Rhodovastum atsumiense: one gene and its partner. The protein of the gene in region 2 interacts with the protein of the main gene of each other region in a pairwise test. Links are inferred from orthologs where the notes say so. Each region holds a gene or a part of one and is shown on either strand. Other genes may lie near its edges. The genes, in order: torA and NBY65_RS12945.

The links.
Region 1: the proteins of NBY65_RS12945 (region 2) and torA interact in binary tests that used the Escherichia coli proteins (3 or more experiments, as listed by UniProt). The link is inferred for Rhodovastum atsumiense from one-to-one orthologs.

What each region holds. Positions count from the first base shown.
Region 1 is NZ_OW485601.1:4,728,497-4,735,103, reverse strand. Bases 2,295-5,430 are described here. They hold torA (trimethylamine-N-oxide reductase TorA), read right to left. Parts: upstream 5,031-5,430; coding sequence 2,559-5,030; downstream 2,295-2,558. Other genes in these bases: NBY65_RS21345 (TorD/DmsD family molecular chaperone), read right to left, coding at 5,030-5,430; NBY65_RS21355 (acetate/propionate family kinase), read left to right, coding at 2,295-2,395. In the rest of the region: pflB (formate C-acetyltransferase), read left to right, coding at 1-171; pflA (pyruvate formate-lyase-activating protein), read left to right, coding at 234-1,028; more of NBY65_RS21355, read left to right, coding at 1,145-2,294; more of NBY65_RS21345, read right to left, coding at 5,431-5,647; NBY65_RS21340 (NapC/NirT family cytochrome c), read right to left, coding at 5,647-6,607. UniProt on the Escherichia coli protein: Reduces trimethylamine-N-oxide (TMAO) into trimethylamine; an anaerobic reaction coupled to energy-yielding reactions.
Region 2 is NZ_OW485601.1:2,846,850-2,853,170, reverse strand. The notes cover bases 1,140-3,989. They hold NBY65_RS12945 (molecular chaperone TorD family protein), read left to right. Parts: upstream 1,140-2,171; coding sequence 2,172-2,807; downstream 2,808-3,989. Other genes in these bases: torA (trimethylamine-N-oxide reductase TorA), read left to right, coding at 2,804-3,989; NBY65_RS12950 (NapC/NirT family cytochrome c), read left to right, coding at 1,140-2,157. Outside these bases: NBY65_RS12960 (ATP-binding protein), read left to right, coding at 1-168; NBY65_RS12955 (response regulator), read right to left, coding at 150-884; more of NBY65_RS12950, read left to right, coding at 1,060-1,139; more of torA, read left to right, coding at 3,990-5,272; gudD (glucarate dehydratase), read right to left, coding at 5,436-6,321.

The DNA of each region.
Region 1 (6,607 bases), 1.9 Mb from region 2 along the record:
CATGTCAACGTCAACGTGTTCAATCGCGACACGCTGGTCGACGCCATGGAGCACCCGGAGCTGTATCCGCAACTGACGGTGCGGGTCTCCGGCTACGCGGTGAACTTCGTCAAGCTGACGCGCGAGCAGCAGTTGGACGTGATCAGCCGCACCTTCCACGGCTCCATGTAACCTGCCCCGTGGCGGGAGCTTCGGCTCCCGCCGCACCCGCCCTGGTCCTTCGCGAGTGCCCCATGTTCGACGCCGCCACGCCCGTCCCCTCGCATGCCCATCCCACCGCCGACACCGGCACGGGGTTCCTGCATTCGGTCGAGACTGCCGGCGCAGTGGACGGGCCGGGGCTGCGCTTCATCTTCTTCACCTCGGGCTGCCTGTTCCGCTGCCTCTACTGCCACAATCCCGATACCTGGAAGCTGCACAACGGCCGCGCGGTGACGCTGGACGAGGCGCTGGCGGAGGTGCGGCCCTATGCCGGCTTCCTGCGCTTCGCCGGCGGTGTCACCATCTCCGGCGGCGAGCCAATGCTGCAGGCGGGCTTCGTCGGCGCGCTGACCCGGCGCATCAAGACGGAGCTGCGGCTGCACGTCGCCCTTGATACGCAGGGCTTCCTGCATGATACGCTCGACGATGCCTGGTTCGATCCGATCGACCTCGTGCTGCTGGACATCAAGCACAGTGACCCCGGCCAGTACCGCCGCCTGACCGGGCAGGAGCTGCAGCCGACGCTGGATTTCGCGCAGCGGCTGGTGCGGTTGGGCAAGCGCATGTGGATCCGCTACGTGCTGGTGCCGGGCTGGACCGACGGCGACGACGATATCCTCAAACTCGCCGACTTCCTGGCGAGCCTCGGTCCGGCGGTGGACCGCGTCGAGGTGCTGCCCTTCCACCAGATGGGCGCGCATAAATGGCAGGCGCTCGGCCTAACCTACGAGCTTGCCGACACGCCCACGCCGACCCAGGCCGAGACCGCCCGCGCGGTTGCGCTGTTCGCCGCGCGTGGCCTGCCGGTGCCTGACGCCTCACACTAGCGCGCCGCCAGGCTGGCACGGTCCGGCCTGGCGGCGCCCTCCCCTCCCTATCGTCACGCGCAATGTCATCGACCCGCAGCCCCGGCTGCGGCCGGTCACGCGCAAGGAGTGTCTTGATGTCGACTGATCCGTGCCTGATCCTCGTTCTGAACAGCGGCTCGTCCTCGCTGAAATTCGCCGTGCATGATACCGGCATGCGCACGCCGCTGATCTCCGGCCTCGCCGAGCGCCTGGGCACCGACGGCCCGCGCATCACCTTCAAGGACGTGCAGGGCAAGCGCACCGAGTCCCTGCCCGCCTCCGACCATGCCGCCGCGCTGGACGCGGTGCTGGCCGAACTGACCACGCGCAACTGGATCGACGCCCTCGCCGCGGTCGGCCACCGCGTCGTGCACGGGGGCGAGCGCTTCACCAGTTCCGCCCTAGTCACCCCCGCGGTGCTCGCCGACATCGAGGCGGTCAGCCCGCTCGCGCCGCTGCACAACCCCGCCGCCCTGCTCGGCCTGCGCACCGCGCTGGCGCGGCTGCCCAACATCCCGCATGTCACGGTGTTCGACACCGCCTTCCACCAGAGCATGGCGCCGGAAGCCTATCTCTACGCGGTGCCGACCGAGCTTTATCGCCAGCAGGGCGTGCGTCGCTACGGCTTCCATGGCACCAGCCACCGCTTCGTGGCGCGCGAGACCGTCGCCATGCTGGGGCTGGAACCGGGCAACCACGGCCTGGTGATCGCCCATCTCGGCAACGGCGCCTCCGCCACCGCGGTGCAGGACGGGCATTCCATGGACACCACCATGGGCATGACCCCGCTGGAAGGGCTGGTCATGGGCACACGCAGCGGCGACATCGACGTGGGCGCCGTGCTGCACCTGATGCGCACCGGCGACCGCTCCGCCGCCGACATCGACACCCTGCTCAACAAGCAGAGCGGCCTGCTCGGCGTCTCCGGCCTGACCAATGACTGCCGCGAACTGGAATCCGCCGCCGAGGCCGGTCACCCCGGTGCCCGCCTTGCCCTCGACGTCTTCGTGCATCGCCTCGTGCGCCATATCGGCGGGCTGGCGATGGCGCTGCGGCGCCTGGACGCCATCGTCTTCACCGGCGGCATCGGCGAGAACTCGGCCCGCGTGCGCGCGATGACGGTGGCCCGGCTGCGCCTGCTCGGGCTGGAACTGGATCCGGCCGCCAATGCCGCCATGGTCGGCGGCGCCGGCGGGGTGATCAGCAGCAACGCCGAAGGCCCGCGCGCCGTCGTGGTGCCGACCAACGAAGAGTGGATGATCGCCTGCGACACCGCCGAACTGGCGCGGCGCGCGACTGAAACCGGTTCACTGTGGAATTTCGAGCCGGAGTTGGTGCAAGCCTGAGGCTTCGCGGGGCGCTGCCCCGCCCCCGCCAGGGGGCTTTGCCCCCTGGACCTCCACCAAGGGCCAGAGGCCCTTGGATCCCATTCCTTGCCGCGCAGCGCTTTGGGGGTGCAGGGGCCTTGTGGCCCCTGCCGGGTCGAGGGCAGCGCCCTCGCCTTACTTGCTACGCGGCGGCAGCCGGTGCCGAGAAGACCGTCACTTCCGGAACAGTCCCCTTGAACTTTTCGGCCTCCGCCATGACGGTCTGGCCACAGGTGGCCATCGCCAGCTTCGAACTGGGGATGTCGGGGGTCAGAACGTTGACGTCGCCGTACTTGCACAGCGTGCCGACGACGCCCGGCTCGGCCGGATCGTACCAGCCGCCCTCGTAGACCTGCACCACGCCTGGCATGACGTCGCCGCTGATCCGAACGCCGACCAAGATTTGCCCGCGGCCGTTGAACAGCCGGACGAGATCGCCGTCCTTGATGCCGCGGGCGGCGGCATCGGCCGGGTTCATCAGGCATGGCTCACGCCCGGCGATACGATAGCCGAGGTTCAGCTTGGTGCCGCAAAGCTGCGAGTGCAGCCGGTCGTTCGGATGGGATGCCGCGACATGCAGCGGATACTTCGTGTCCGGACCAGCGAGGCGCTCCAGCGGTTCCATCCAGGCCGGGTGCGGCGGGCAGTCGTCGTAGCCCATCTTCTCGATGTTCCTGGAGAAGATCTCGATCAGCCCCGATGGCGTGCCCAGCGGGTTCAGCAACGGATCCTCGCGGAACTTGGCGTGTCGGACGAATTTGGCATTGGCCGGTGGCACCTCGAACTCGACGATGCCGGCCGTCCAGAACGCATCGAAGTCGGGCATCGGCACGCCGTTCGATTTGCCCTGGTTGTACGCCTTTTCGTAGATCGCACGCACCCAGTCGATCTCGGCCCGGCCTTCGGTGAACTCCCGCTCCTTGCCCAGCCGTTTGGCAACGCCCGCGAAGATGTCGTAGTCGCTGCGGGCCTCGAAGATGGGTTCGATGCCTTTCTTCATCGCCACGATCGCGGTGGCGGAGTAGTCGCCCACCATGCTCACGTCGTTGCGCTCGATGGAAGTTGCCGCCGGCAGGACGATGTCGGCCATCCGGGCCGTCGCCGTCCAGACGACGTCGTGGACGATGAAGGTCTCCAGCTTGCGCCAGGCCTTGACCTGCCGGTTGCGGTCCTGATGGTGGGCGAACGGGTTGCCGCCGCACCAGTAGGCCATCTTGATGTCCGGGTACCGCTCCGTCTTGCCGTTGAACTGGTACTCCTTCCCGGGATTCAGCAGCATGTCCACGACCCGGGCGCAGGGGATCGACGCGACGCCGCCGCTGGTCAGCCAGGGTGCCCCCTGCGCCACCGTTCCGTCGCTGATCACCGTCACGCGCGGCGCCCGGGTGGTCGGGTTGCCGCCGCTGGCGTAGTGGTAGCTGAAGCCGAAGCCGCCCCCCGGCAGCCCGATCTGGCCGAGCATCGCCGCCAGCGTGACGAGCATCCAGTGCGCCTGCTCGCCGTGGTGCTGGCGTTGCAGCGACCAGCCACCGGCCAGCATGGTGCGGCTCTTGGCGAAGCACCGGGCCAGGTCCTTGATCGTCTCGGCCGGCACGCCGCAGATCTTTTCCGCCCAGGCCGCGTCCTTGGGGGTGCCGTCCGACTTCCCGGTCAGGTAGGGCACGAACCGGTCGAAGCCCGTCGTGCAGCTATCGAGGAATGCCTTGTTGTGCAGTTTCTCGGTGTAGAGCGTGTGGGCGATGCCCAGCATCATGGCCACGTCGGTCTGCGGCCGCGGTGACACCAGCTCGGCGCCGAAGAACTTCGCGGTCTCGGTGCGCACGGGGTCGATGCAGATGACCTTCTTGCCCTTGGCCTTGTACGCCTGCATCCCCGGATAGGCGCCGTGCTCGGCGACCGTGTTCGAGATCTGGCAGGTCTTGACCGGATCGGCGCCCCAGAACACCAGCAACTCGGTGTTCTCCGCCACCACGGGCCACGAGGTCTGCTGCTCGTAGACCTCCAGGCTGCCCATCACATGCGGCATGATCACCTGGGCGGCGCCGGTGGAGTAGTCGCCGGAGGACTTCACATAGCCCCCGGTCGTGTTCATCAGCCGGCGCAGCAACGTGCCGGGATGGCCGAGACAGCCCGAGCTGCGCCAGCCATAGGAGCCCGCGAAGATCGAGGTGGGACCATACTTGCCCTGCACCCGCTTGATCTCGTTCGCCACGAGGTCAAGCGCCTTGTCCCAGCTGACGCGGACGAAATCCCCCTTGCCCCGGTCCTCGACCATCGCCCCCGGGCCCTTTTCCAGCCAGGCGCGCCGGACCATCGGGTACTTGATGCGGGTCGGCGAGTAGGTGATGTCCAGCACGCCGTCGAGCATGTGCGTCGGATGCGGATCTTTCTCCCAGGGCTTGATGGCGACGAAACGGCCGTCCTTGATCGTCGCCTTGAAGGCGCCCCAGTGGCTGGCGTTCATGACTTCGCCATTTGCCGGCATCGCGGCCGCGGCGCCCCGGGTCAGCAGCGAAGGCCCGAACATCGACAGCGCCGCGCCCGCGGCGCCGAGCTTCAGGAGCGACCGGCGGCCGACCGCCGTCGTGCGCTCGTCATGGTCAGAGTGCAACATCAGCATTCCTCCAGTGTTTCTTGAGATGCGGCCGGCCAGGCCGCCGCGGCCAATGCGGCCGCCAGCATCGCGGCCCCGGCATAGAAGCCACGACTGTCGCGGACGAGGCAGGCATCGCGGAAGGCAGGCAGCCAATTGCAAAGGGCGGCCAGCAGCTCGGTACGTCGTGGTGACGGCCCGGCTGCCTCAGACAGCTCCGCCATGGCCAGGAACTCGATTGCGATGTGGTCCGATGGCTCGACCACGCCCGGCGCTAGCCGCAGGCCGAGATCCGCAAGCAGGCTGCGCATCCGGGTTTCCGCGGCGCCGAACAGGCGGCCGCCCGGTTCGGTGAACGCCGACTCGTACGGCGGCACCGTCGCCGGCCCGCCCGCACCGGAGAACAGCAGCGTGTGGTCATGCGCCAGCAGCGCGACGCAGGCCGGCGCGACGGGCAAGGCCGCCAGCGCGTCCCGCATGCGCCGCAGGCCGGGCGCCAGCGTTGGGTCGGCGCACAGCGCTTCGATCTCGTCCATGCCGGTCCGGCACGCCTGCAGCGAGGTTGCATCGAGAGGGGCTGCGAACACGCCGGACAGCCAGCGCCAGAGCACCCCGCCCCCGACCAATAGCGGCGTCATCAGTGCACCTTCGCCGAAGCGTCGGCCACGACGTCGCGGGCGTGGAGCTGGAGGTATTTCTGCATCAGCCGGACCTGCTCGTCGTCCAGCGTGATGCGGTCGCGCATGCTGTTGACCGTGCCGATCCACTGATTGGCAAGGAAGTGGTCCGTCGGCGACAGCGCGTGGCAGGTGCCGCAGCTTGAGCCATACATCTCCTCGCCGTAGGCCCAGATCGCACCGAGATCGGCCACCATCCCGCCCTTGCGCACCCAGGCGGTCAGGGTGGCGGGGGTCCAGACCTGGTCCGTATCAGGGTCGGTCATGCTCTCGCCGGCCTGCACGGCTTCGAGGGCCCGCGGTCCCAGGGCGACCGCGAAGATGCGCTTGCCCTGCAGCGCGTAGATCATCCGGTCGGCACCCTGCTGCCGCCATCCCTCGATGCGGACCTGGAGGAAGTCGCCCTCGCTGGCAAGGACCTTCAGGGCCGTCGCCGCGATGAAACGACCGTCGGAGGGTGTCTCCTGGTCATCCGGGCGCTGGACGTAGAGAGGCATGGTCGCCAGCGGATAGAGCACATCGCCGGCCCGCGCCGTAGTCTGCGCCGCCGTCGCCTGGAGATCACTGAACATCTGCCGCGCGCCCTGCGACATGTCCGGCAGATGGTGAGCGATCCCTTTGTGGCAGGAAATGCAGGTCTCGCCGTTGGCGAGGCCCTTGGTCATCTGCTCCGCTTTCGGCTTCTGCTTGTGCGGGTCCATCGCCGTGGCGAGGTGGCAGGCGCGGCACTCACGCGAGTCGTTCGCCTGCATGCGCGCCCAGACCTGTTTCGCCATGCGCAGCCGGTTGCGCTCGAACTTTTCCTCGGTGTCGATCGTGCCGCGCCACTCGGCCCACACGTCCTTCACCGCTTGCAATTTGGCCAGCAGCTTCGGGCCGGTCTCGTGCGGCACGTGGCAATCGGCACAGATCGCACGGACG
Region 2 (6,321 bases):
GAATTGCAGGATCTGGCGGAAGCCGTGCAGCGGGCAGCCGAGTCAGGTTCCATCACGGCGACGCGTGCCGCGGTGGTGGCAGTCATCGCGATCATGCCGACAGCACTGGCGGATTTGCAGACCGCCTGGGACGAGGCGGCCGCCGGGGATCAGGCGTGCAGGGCGTAGCCGATGCCGTGCTCCGTCACGATCAGCCGTGGATGCGCCGGATCCGCCTCGATCTTGCGGCGCAGCCGTGCCACGAGAACATCCACGGTCCGGTCATTGGGCGCCCAGTCGCGATGGCTGATCGCATCCAGCAGGCTGTCGCGCGTCAGCACGTGCCCCGGCCGGCGCGCCAGCGCGGCGAGCAGGTCGAATTCGCCGCGCGTCAACCGCACCTCCTCCCCGCCCGGCGAGGTCAGGCGCCGAAGCGAAAAGTCAATGCTCCAGCCCGCGAAACGACGAACCATGCGGTCCGGCCCGGATGAATACGAACTGGCACCGATCCGACGCAGCACGGTGCGGGCCCGCGCCAGCAGCTCACGCGGCGAGAACGGTTTGGTGACATAATCATCGGCACCGAGCTCCAGGCCCAGCACGCGATCCACCTCGTCCCCCCGGGCCGAAACCAGGATCACCGGCAGGGCACTCTGGGCGCGCAATTCGCGCATGATGGCCAATCCATCTTCGTCAGGCAGACGGATATCCAGCAACAGCAGGTCCGGCGTTTCCCGCGCCAACACAGCGCGCAGGCCGGCACCACTGCCCACGGCGGTCACACGGAAACCTTCGCGCTCGAAATAGGCCGTGATCGATTCACGGGCTACCGGCTCGTCGTCCACCACCAGCACATGGCGGCCTTGCGCCGCAGCCCCTCTTGTCGTGCATGGCTCCGATAACATGCCACCCTCACCGGTTCACCTCCTGTTAACACAAGGACAAACCCGGTTCACAGCAATAATCTAGAAAAAGCCGTAATGGCCCGTCGTCCCGACGGGACGCCCCCGGGAGCAGGACATGCTGGCGTGGATCAGAAAAGCCTGGCGCGAGCCTGGCATCAAAATCGGACTGGGAGGCATGATCGCCCTCGTCGCCGTGGCCGTGGCCGGCACGCTTGCCGCCGGCGGTGCCGTATCGGTGGCGCTCGATCGTTCAAGCACGCTGGAATTCTGCGTCTCCTGCCACAGCATGCAGGCGCCCTATACCGAGTACCAGGCCTCGCCACATTTCCGCAACGCCTCCGGCGTGCGTGCGGTGTGCTCGGATTGCCATGTGCCGCACGAGACCGGACCGAAGCTGCTGGCCAAGCTGGGGGCGGCGAAGGATGTCTGGCACGAGGCGCTGGGCACCATCGACACGCCGGAGAAGTTCGAGCGCAACCGACTGCGCATGGCGCAACAGGTCTGGGCCCGGATGGAAGCGACTGATTCGCGTGAGTGCCGTTCCTGTCACCTCGCGTCGGCCATGGACCCGCACAAGCAACGACCGAAATCCGACCAGATGACCAAGGGCCTTGCCAAGGGCGAGAGCTGCATCGCCTGCCACAAGGGCATCGCCCACAAGCTGCCTGACATGTCCAGCGGCTACCGCGCCACCTGGGAGCAACTGGTCGCCGATGCGGCCAGCGAAGGTGCGCGGGCGAACGATCTCTACACGCTGGCCACCACACCGTTCTTCCTCGACCGTCCCGCCGCGGCCCAGGATGGAGAGTCCGCCGGCAAGCTGCTGCCTGCCTCGCCGGTGAAGGTGCTGGCGCGCAATGGCGACTGGGTGCAGGTGCGTGTCAGCGGCTGGGCCCAGGAAGGCGCCGAACGGCTGATCTACGTGGCCAAGGGCCAGCGCATCATGACCGCCGTGATGCCGGATGAAACCACCGAGAAGCTGGAGCGTGGTACCCCCGTGCTGGATCCCGAAACCGAGCTCACCTGGACACCGGTTTCGCTCACGGTGTGGGTCCAGCGCCAGGGATTGTTCTCCGACATCAACCGTCTCTGGGCCTATGGCGCCGAGATGTACCAGGCCAGTTGCAGTTCCTGCCACGGGCTGACGCCGATCAACCACTTCCTGCCCAACCAGTGGACCGGGGCGCTGGCCGACATGAAGAACAACATCACGCTCGACGACGAGCAGTATCGCTTCATGTTGAAGTACCTGCAGATGCACGCGGGGCATTGAGCAGAAGCCGCACCATGTCCCTGTCCCGCGCCGACCTCTTCGCCGGGTTTGCCACCTTCTTTGCTGCGCCGCTGGAACAGGAAGACGTTGCCGCGCTGAGGGCGGATGGCCGGCTCGGTTGCCTCGGGGCACTGCTGCAGCGCCCAGTCTGCCGCCCGCCCCTCCAACGGGCCTGCACCGTGCTCGCCGGCTTCGCCGATACCCCGACGGCGACCAGCCGGTTGAACGCGGCATTCTGCCGGCTCTTCCTGGGGACCGGTGGTCCGCAAGGCACGGTGCCACCCTGCGAATCCGCCTGGCGCGGCACGGGCGGACGGCTGTTTCAGGAACCGACCGCGGAAATGGCCACGTTGCTGGCCACGCATGGGCTCGCCGTCGCCGCGGAGTGCTGCGAGCCGCCGGATCACCTGGCCATCGAATTGTCGCTCATGGCCGCCTTGCTGGCGGCCCCCGATCCCGATGCAACAGCCGTGGCGGCGCTGCGGGAGCGCCTGCTCGGCTGGGTGCCACGCTTCGCCGCGGCGTGCACCACCTGCGACCCGCCCGGCTTCTACGCCGCCCTGGCCACGCTGCTGCACCTCTTCCTGCTGCAGGAAGACGCGGCTGCGTGTGCCGGATCCGAACACGTCCATGAGGAAATGGGTGCATGACCATCCCTGATACCCAGGCCGCCAGCCCCTGTGCGCTGACGCGGCGCCGGCTGCTGGTCTCCGCCGCCGCGCTCGGCGCGACAGCCACGATCGGCGGAATGCCGGGACGCGCCCGCGCCGCCGGCCCGCAGGAAATCCTGAGCGGCTCGCACTGGGGCGCCTTCCACGCCCGCGTCGAGGACGGCCGCTTCGTCAGCCTCCGCCCCTGGGAGAAGGACCCGCGCCCCTCCCCTACCCTCGCCGGCGTGCAGGACATCGTCTACAATCCGGCCCGCATCCGCTACCCGATGGTGCGGCGGGCCTGGCTGGAACAGGGTCCCGGTGCCGCCCCCGAGACCCGGGGCACGGGCGACTTCGTGCGGGTGAGCTGGGACAAGGCGCTCGACCTGGTGGCCGGCGAGATCCGTCGCATGCAGGCCGAGCACGGCCCCTGGGCACTGTTCGGCGGCAGCTATGGCTGGCGCAGCTCCGGGCGCGTCGGCAACCCGCAGACGATGCTGAAGCGCCTGCTGAATCTCAGCGGCGGCTATGTCGAATCCTCGTCCAACTATTCCAAGGCGGCGCTCGAGGGCATCATGCCCTACGTGGTCGGCTCGGTGGAGGCCGAAGGCCAGCAGACCGCGTACGGCACCGTGACCGAGAACACCGAGTTGCTGGTGTTCTGGGCCTGCAGCCCGCTCGGCAACAACCACATCTCCGCCGCCATCCCCGACCATCAGGTCTGGGGTTGGTTCGACGAGCTGGCGAAGCGGGGCAAGAAGGCGATTTTCATTGACCCGGTGCGCACCGATGCCTGCAAGAAGTTGAACGCCGAGTGGATCGCGCCACGACCACACACCGACGTCGCGATGATGATCGGCATCGCCCACACACTGCTAAGCGAGAACCTGCACGACAGCAAGTTCCTCAAGGACTGCACGCGTGGCTTCGATCGCTTCGCCGACTACCTGACCGGCAAGTCCGACGGCATCGCCAAGAGCGTCGAATGGGCCGAGGCGATCTGCGGCATCCCGGCGGCGGTGATCCGCGACCTGGCACGGCGCTTCGCGAAGAACCGCACCATGCTGGTCGGCGGCTGGGCCACGCAGCGCCAGCAGCACGGCGAGCAGGCCCCCTGGATGCTGATCACCCTGGCCTGCATGCTTGGCCAGATCGGCCTGCCCGGCGGTGGCTTCGTGCAGCGCTACCACATCGACGGCGGCGGCGCACCGATGTCGCTTGCTCCGCCGCTCGGCAACGGCATGTCGGCCGGCAAGCGCGTCGAAACCAAGCCCTGGACCGAAGACCGCGGTACCAAGGTGATCCCCTGCGCCCGCATCGTCGACATGCTGCTCAACCCGGGTGGCGAGTACGAGCACAACGGCAAGCGCTTCAAATACCCTGACGTGCGCTTCGCCTACTGGGTTGGCGGCAACCCGTTCCACCACCACCAGGACCGCAATCGACAGGTGGCGGCGTGGAAGAAGTTCGAGACCTTCATCGTCCAGGACTTCCAGTGGACGGCCAGCGCCCGCATGGCGGACATCGTGCTGCCCGCCACCACAACGGTGGAACGCAACGACATCGAACGCGTCGGCCCTTCTGCCGGCGTCGCGATCATGGCGATGCGCAAGATCATCGACCCGGTGTTCGAGGCCCGCAATGACTACGACATCTTCAAGGATCTGGCGAAGCGCCTGGGGGTGGAGCAGCCGTTCACCGAAGGCAAATCGGAGATGGACTGGATCCGCGCGAGCTACGACGCCGCGCTGGCCGCGGCGAAGCCGAAGAACATCCCCATGCCGGATTTCGACAGCTTCTGGAACGGTGCCGGGGTAGTGGAATTCGAGGTTCCCGCCGCATCGAAGAAATGGATCAAATACGCCGCCTTCCGGCAGGACCCGCTGCTCAACCCGTTGCCAACGCCCTCAGGCAAGATCGAGATTTTCTCAACCGCCATCGAACGGATGAAATACGAGGACTGCCCGCCGCACCCGACCTGGATGGAACCGGTCGAGCGCCTCGGCAGGCCTGGCAAGTATCCGCTGCACGTGAACTCCTCGCACCCCGAGCTGCGCCTGCATTCACAGCTCTGTGGCAGCGCAGCGGTGCGCAAGCTGTACGAGGTCGCGGGACGCTCGCCCTGCTGGATCAACCCGGCAGATGCCGCCTCCCGTGGCATCAAGGATGGCGACACGGTGCGGGTGTTCAACGACCGCGGCCAGTGCCTCGCCGGCGCCGTGGTGACCGAGGATATCCGCCCCGGCGTGCTGCGGCTGCAGGAAGGCGCGTGGTACGATCCGCTTGACCCCGGCAAGCCGGACACACTGTGCAAGTTCGGCGACCCGAACGTGCTCACGCCCGATATCGGGACCTCGCGGCTGTCACAGGCAACGTCGGCCTGTACGACGATGGCGGAGGTCGAGAAATTCCAGGGCATGCCGCCGGAAGTGACGGTGTTCACGGCACCGGCGCGGGCGGGCTGACCGTCGGGGCTTCGCCCCGAACCCGACCAGGAGGCTTTGCCTCCTGGACCTCCACCAAGGGCCACAAGGCCCTTGGAACCCATTCCTTGCCGCGCAGCGCTATGGGGGTGCAGGGGCCTTGTGGCCCCTGCCGGGTCCAGGGCAGAGCCCTGGCCTTCCTGTATCAGCGCACCAGGCAGGGGCGCTTGTTGTCGAACTTCCAGCCCGGGATCAGGTACTGCATCGCCACCGCATCGTCGCGCGCGCCGAGGCCGTGCTGCTTGTACAGCGCGTTCGCCTGTTCCAGTGCATCGAGATTCACCTCGATGCCGAGGCCCGGTTTCTCCGGCACCTTCACCATCCCGCCGACGATCTTCAGCGGGTCACGCGTCAGGTGCTGGCCGTCCTGCCAGATCCAGTGCGTGTCGATCGCCGTGATCTTGCCCGGCGCCGCCGCCGCGACATGGGTGAACATCGCCAGCGAGATGTCGAAATGGTTGTTGGAGTGCGAGCCCCAGGTCAGGCCCCACTCATGGCACATCTGCGCCACCCGCACCGAGCCCTGCATGGTCCAGAAATGCGGGTCGGCCAGTGGGATATCGACCGACTGCAGCGAGATCGCGTGGCCCATCTGCCGCCAGTCGGTGGCGATCATGTTGGTGGCGGTCGGCAGGCCGGTGGCACGGCGGAACTCGGCCATCACCTCGCGGCCGGAATAGCCCTGCTCGGCGCCGCACGGGTCCTCGGCATAGGCCAGGATGTCGTGCCGCCCCTTGCACAGCGAGATCGCCTCGGCCAGTGACCAGGCGCCGTTGGGATCGAGGGTGATGCGCGCCTGCGGGAAGCGGGCCGCCAGTGCCGCGATCGCCTCGATCTCCTCGGCGCCGCTGAACACACCGCCCTTCAGCTTGAAGTCGTTGAAGCCATAGTGGGCATGCGCGGCTTCGGCGAGGCGCACGACCCCTTCCGGCGTCAGCGCGGCCTCGCGGCGCAGGCGGAACCAGTCATCCTTCGCGTCGGGCTCGGCGAGGTAAGGCAGATCGGTACGGGCGCGGTCACCGACATAGAAC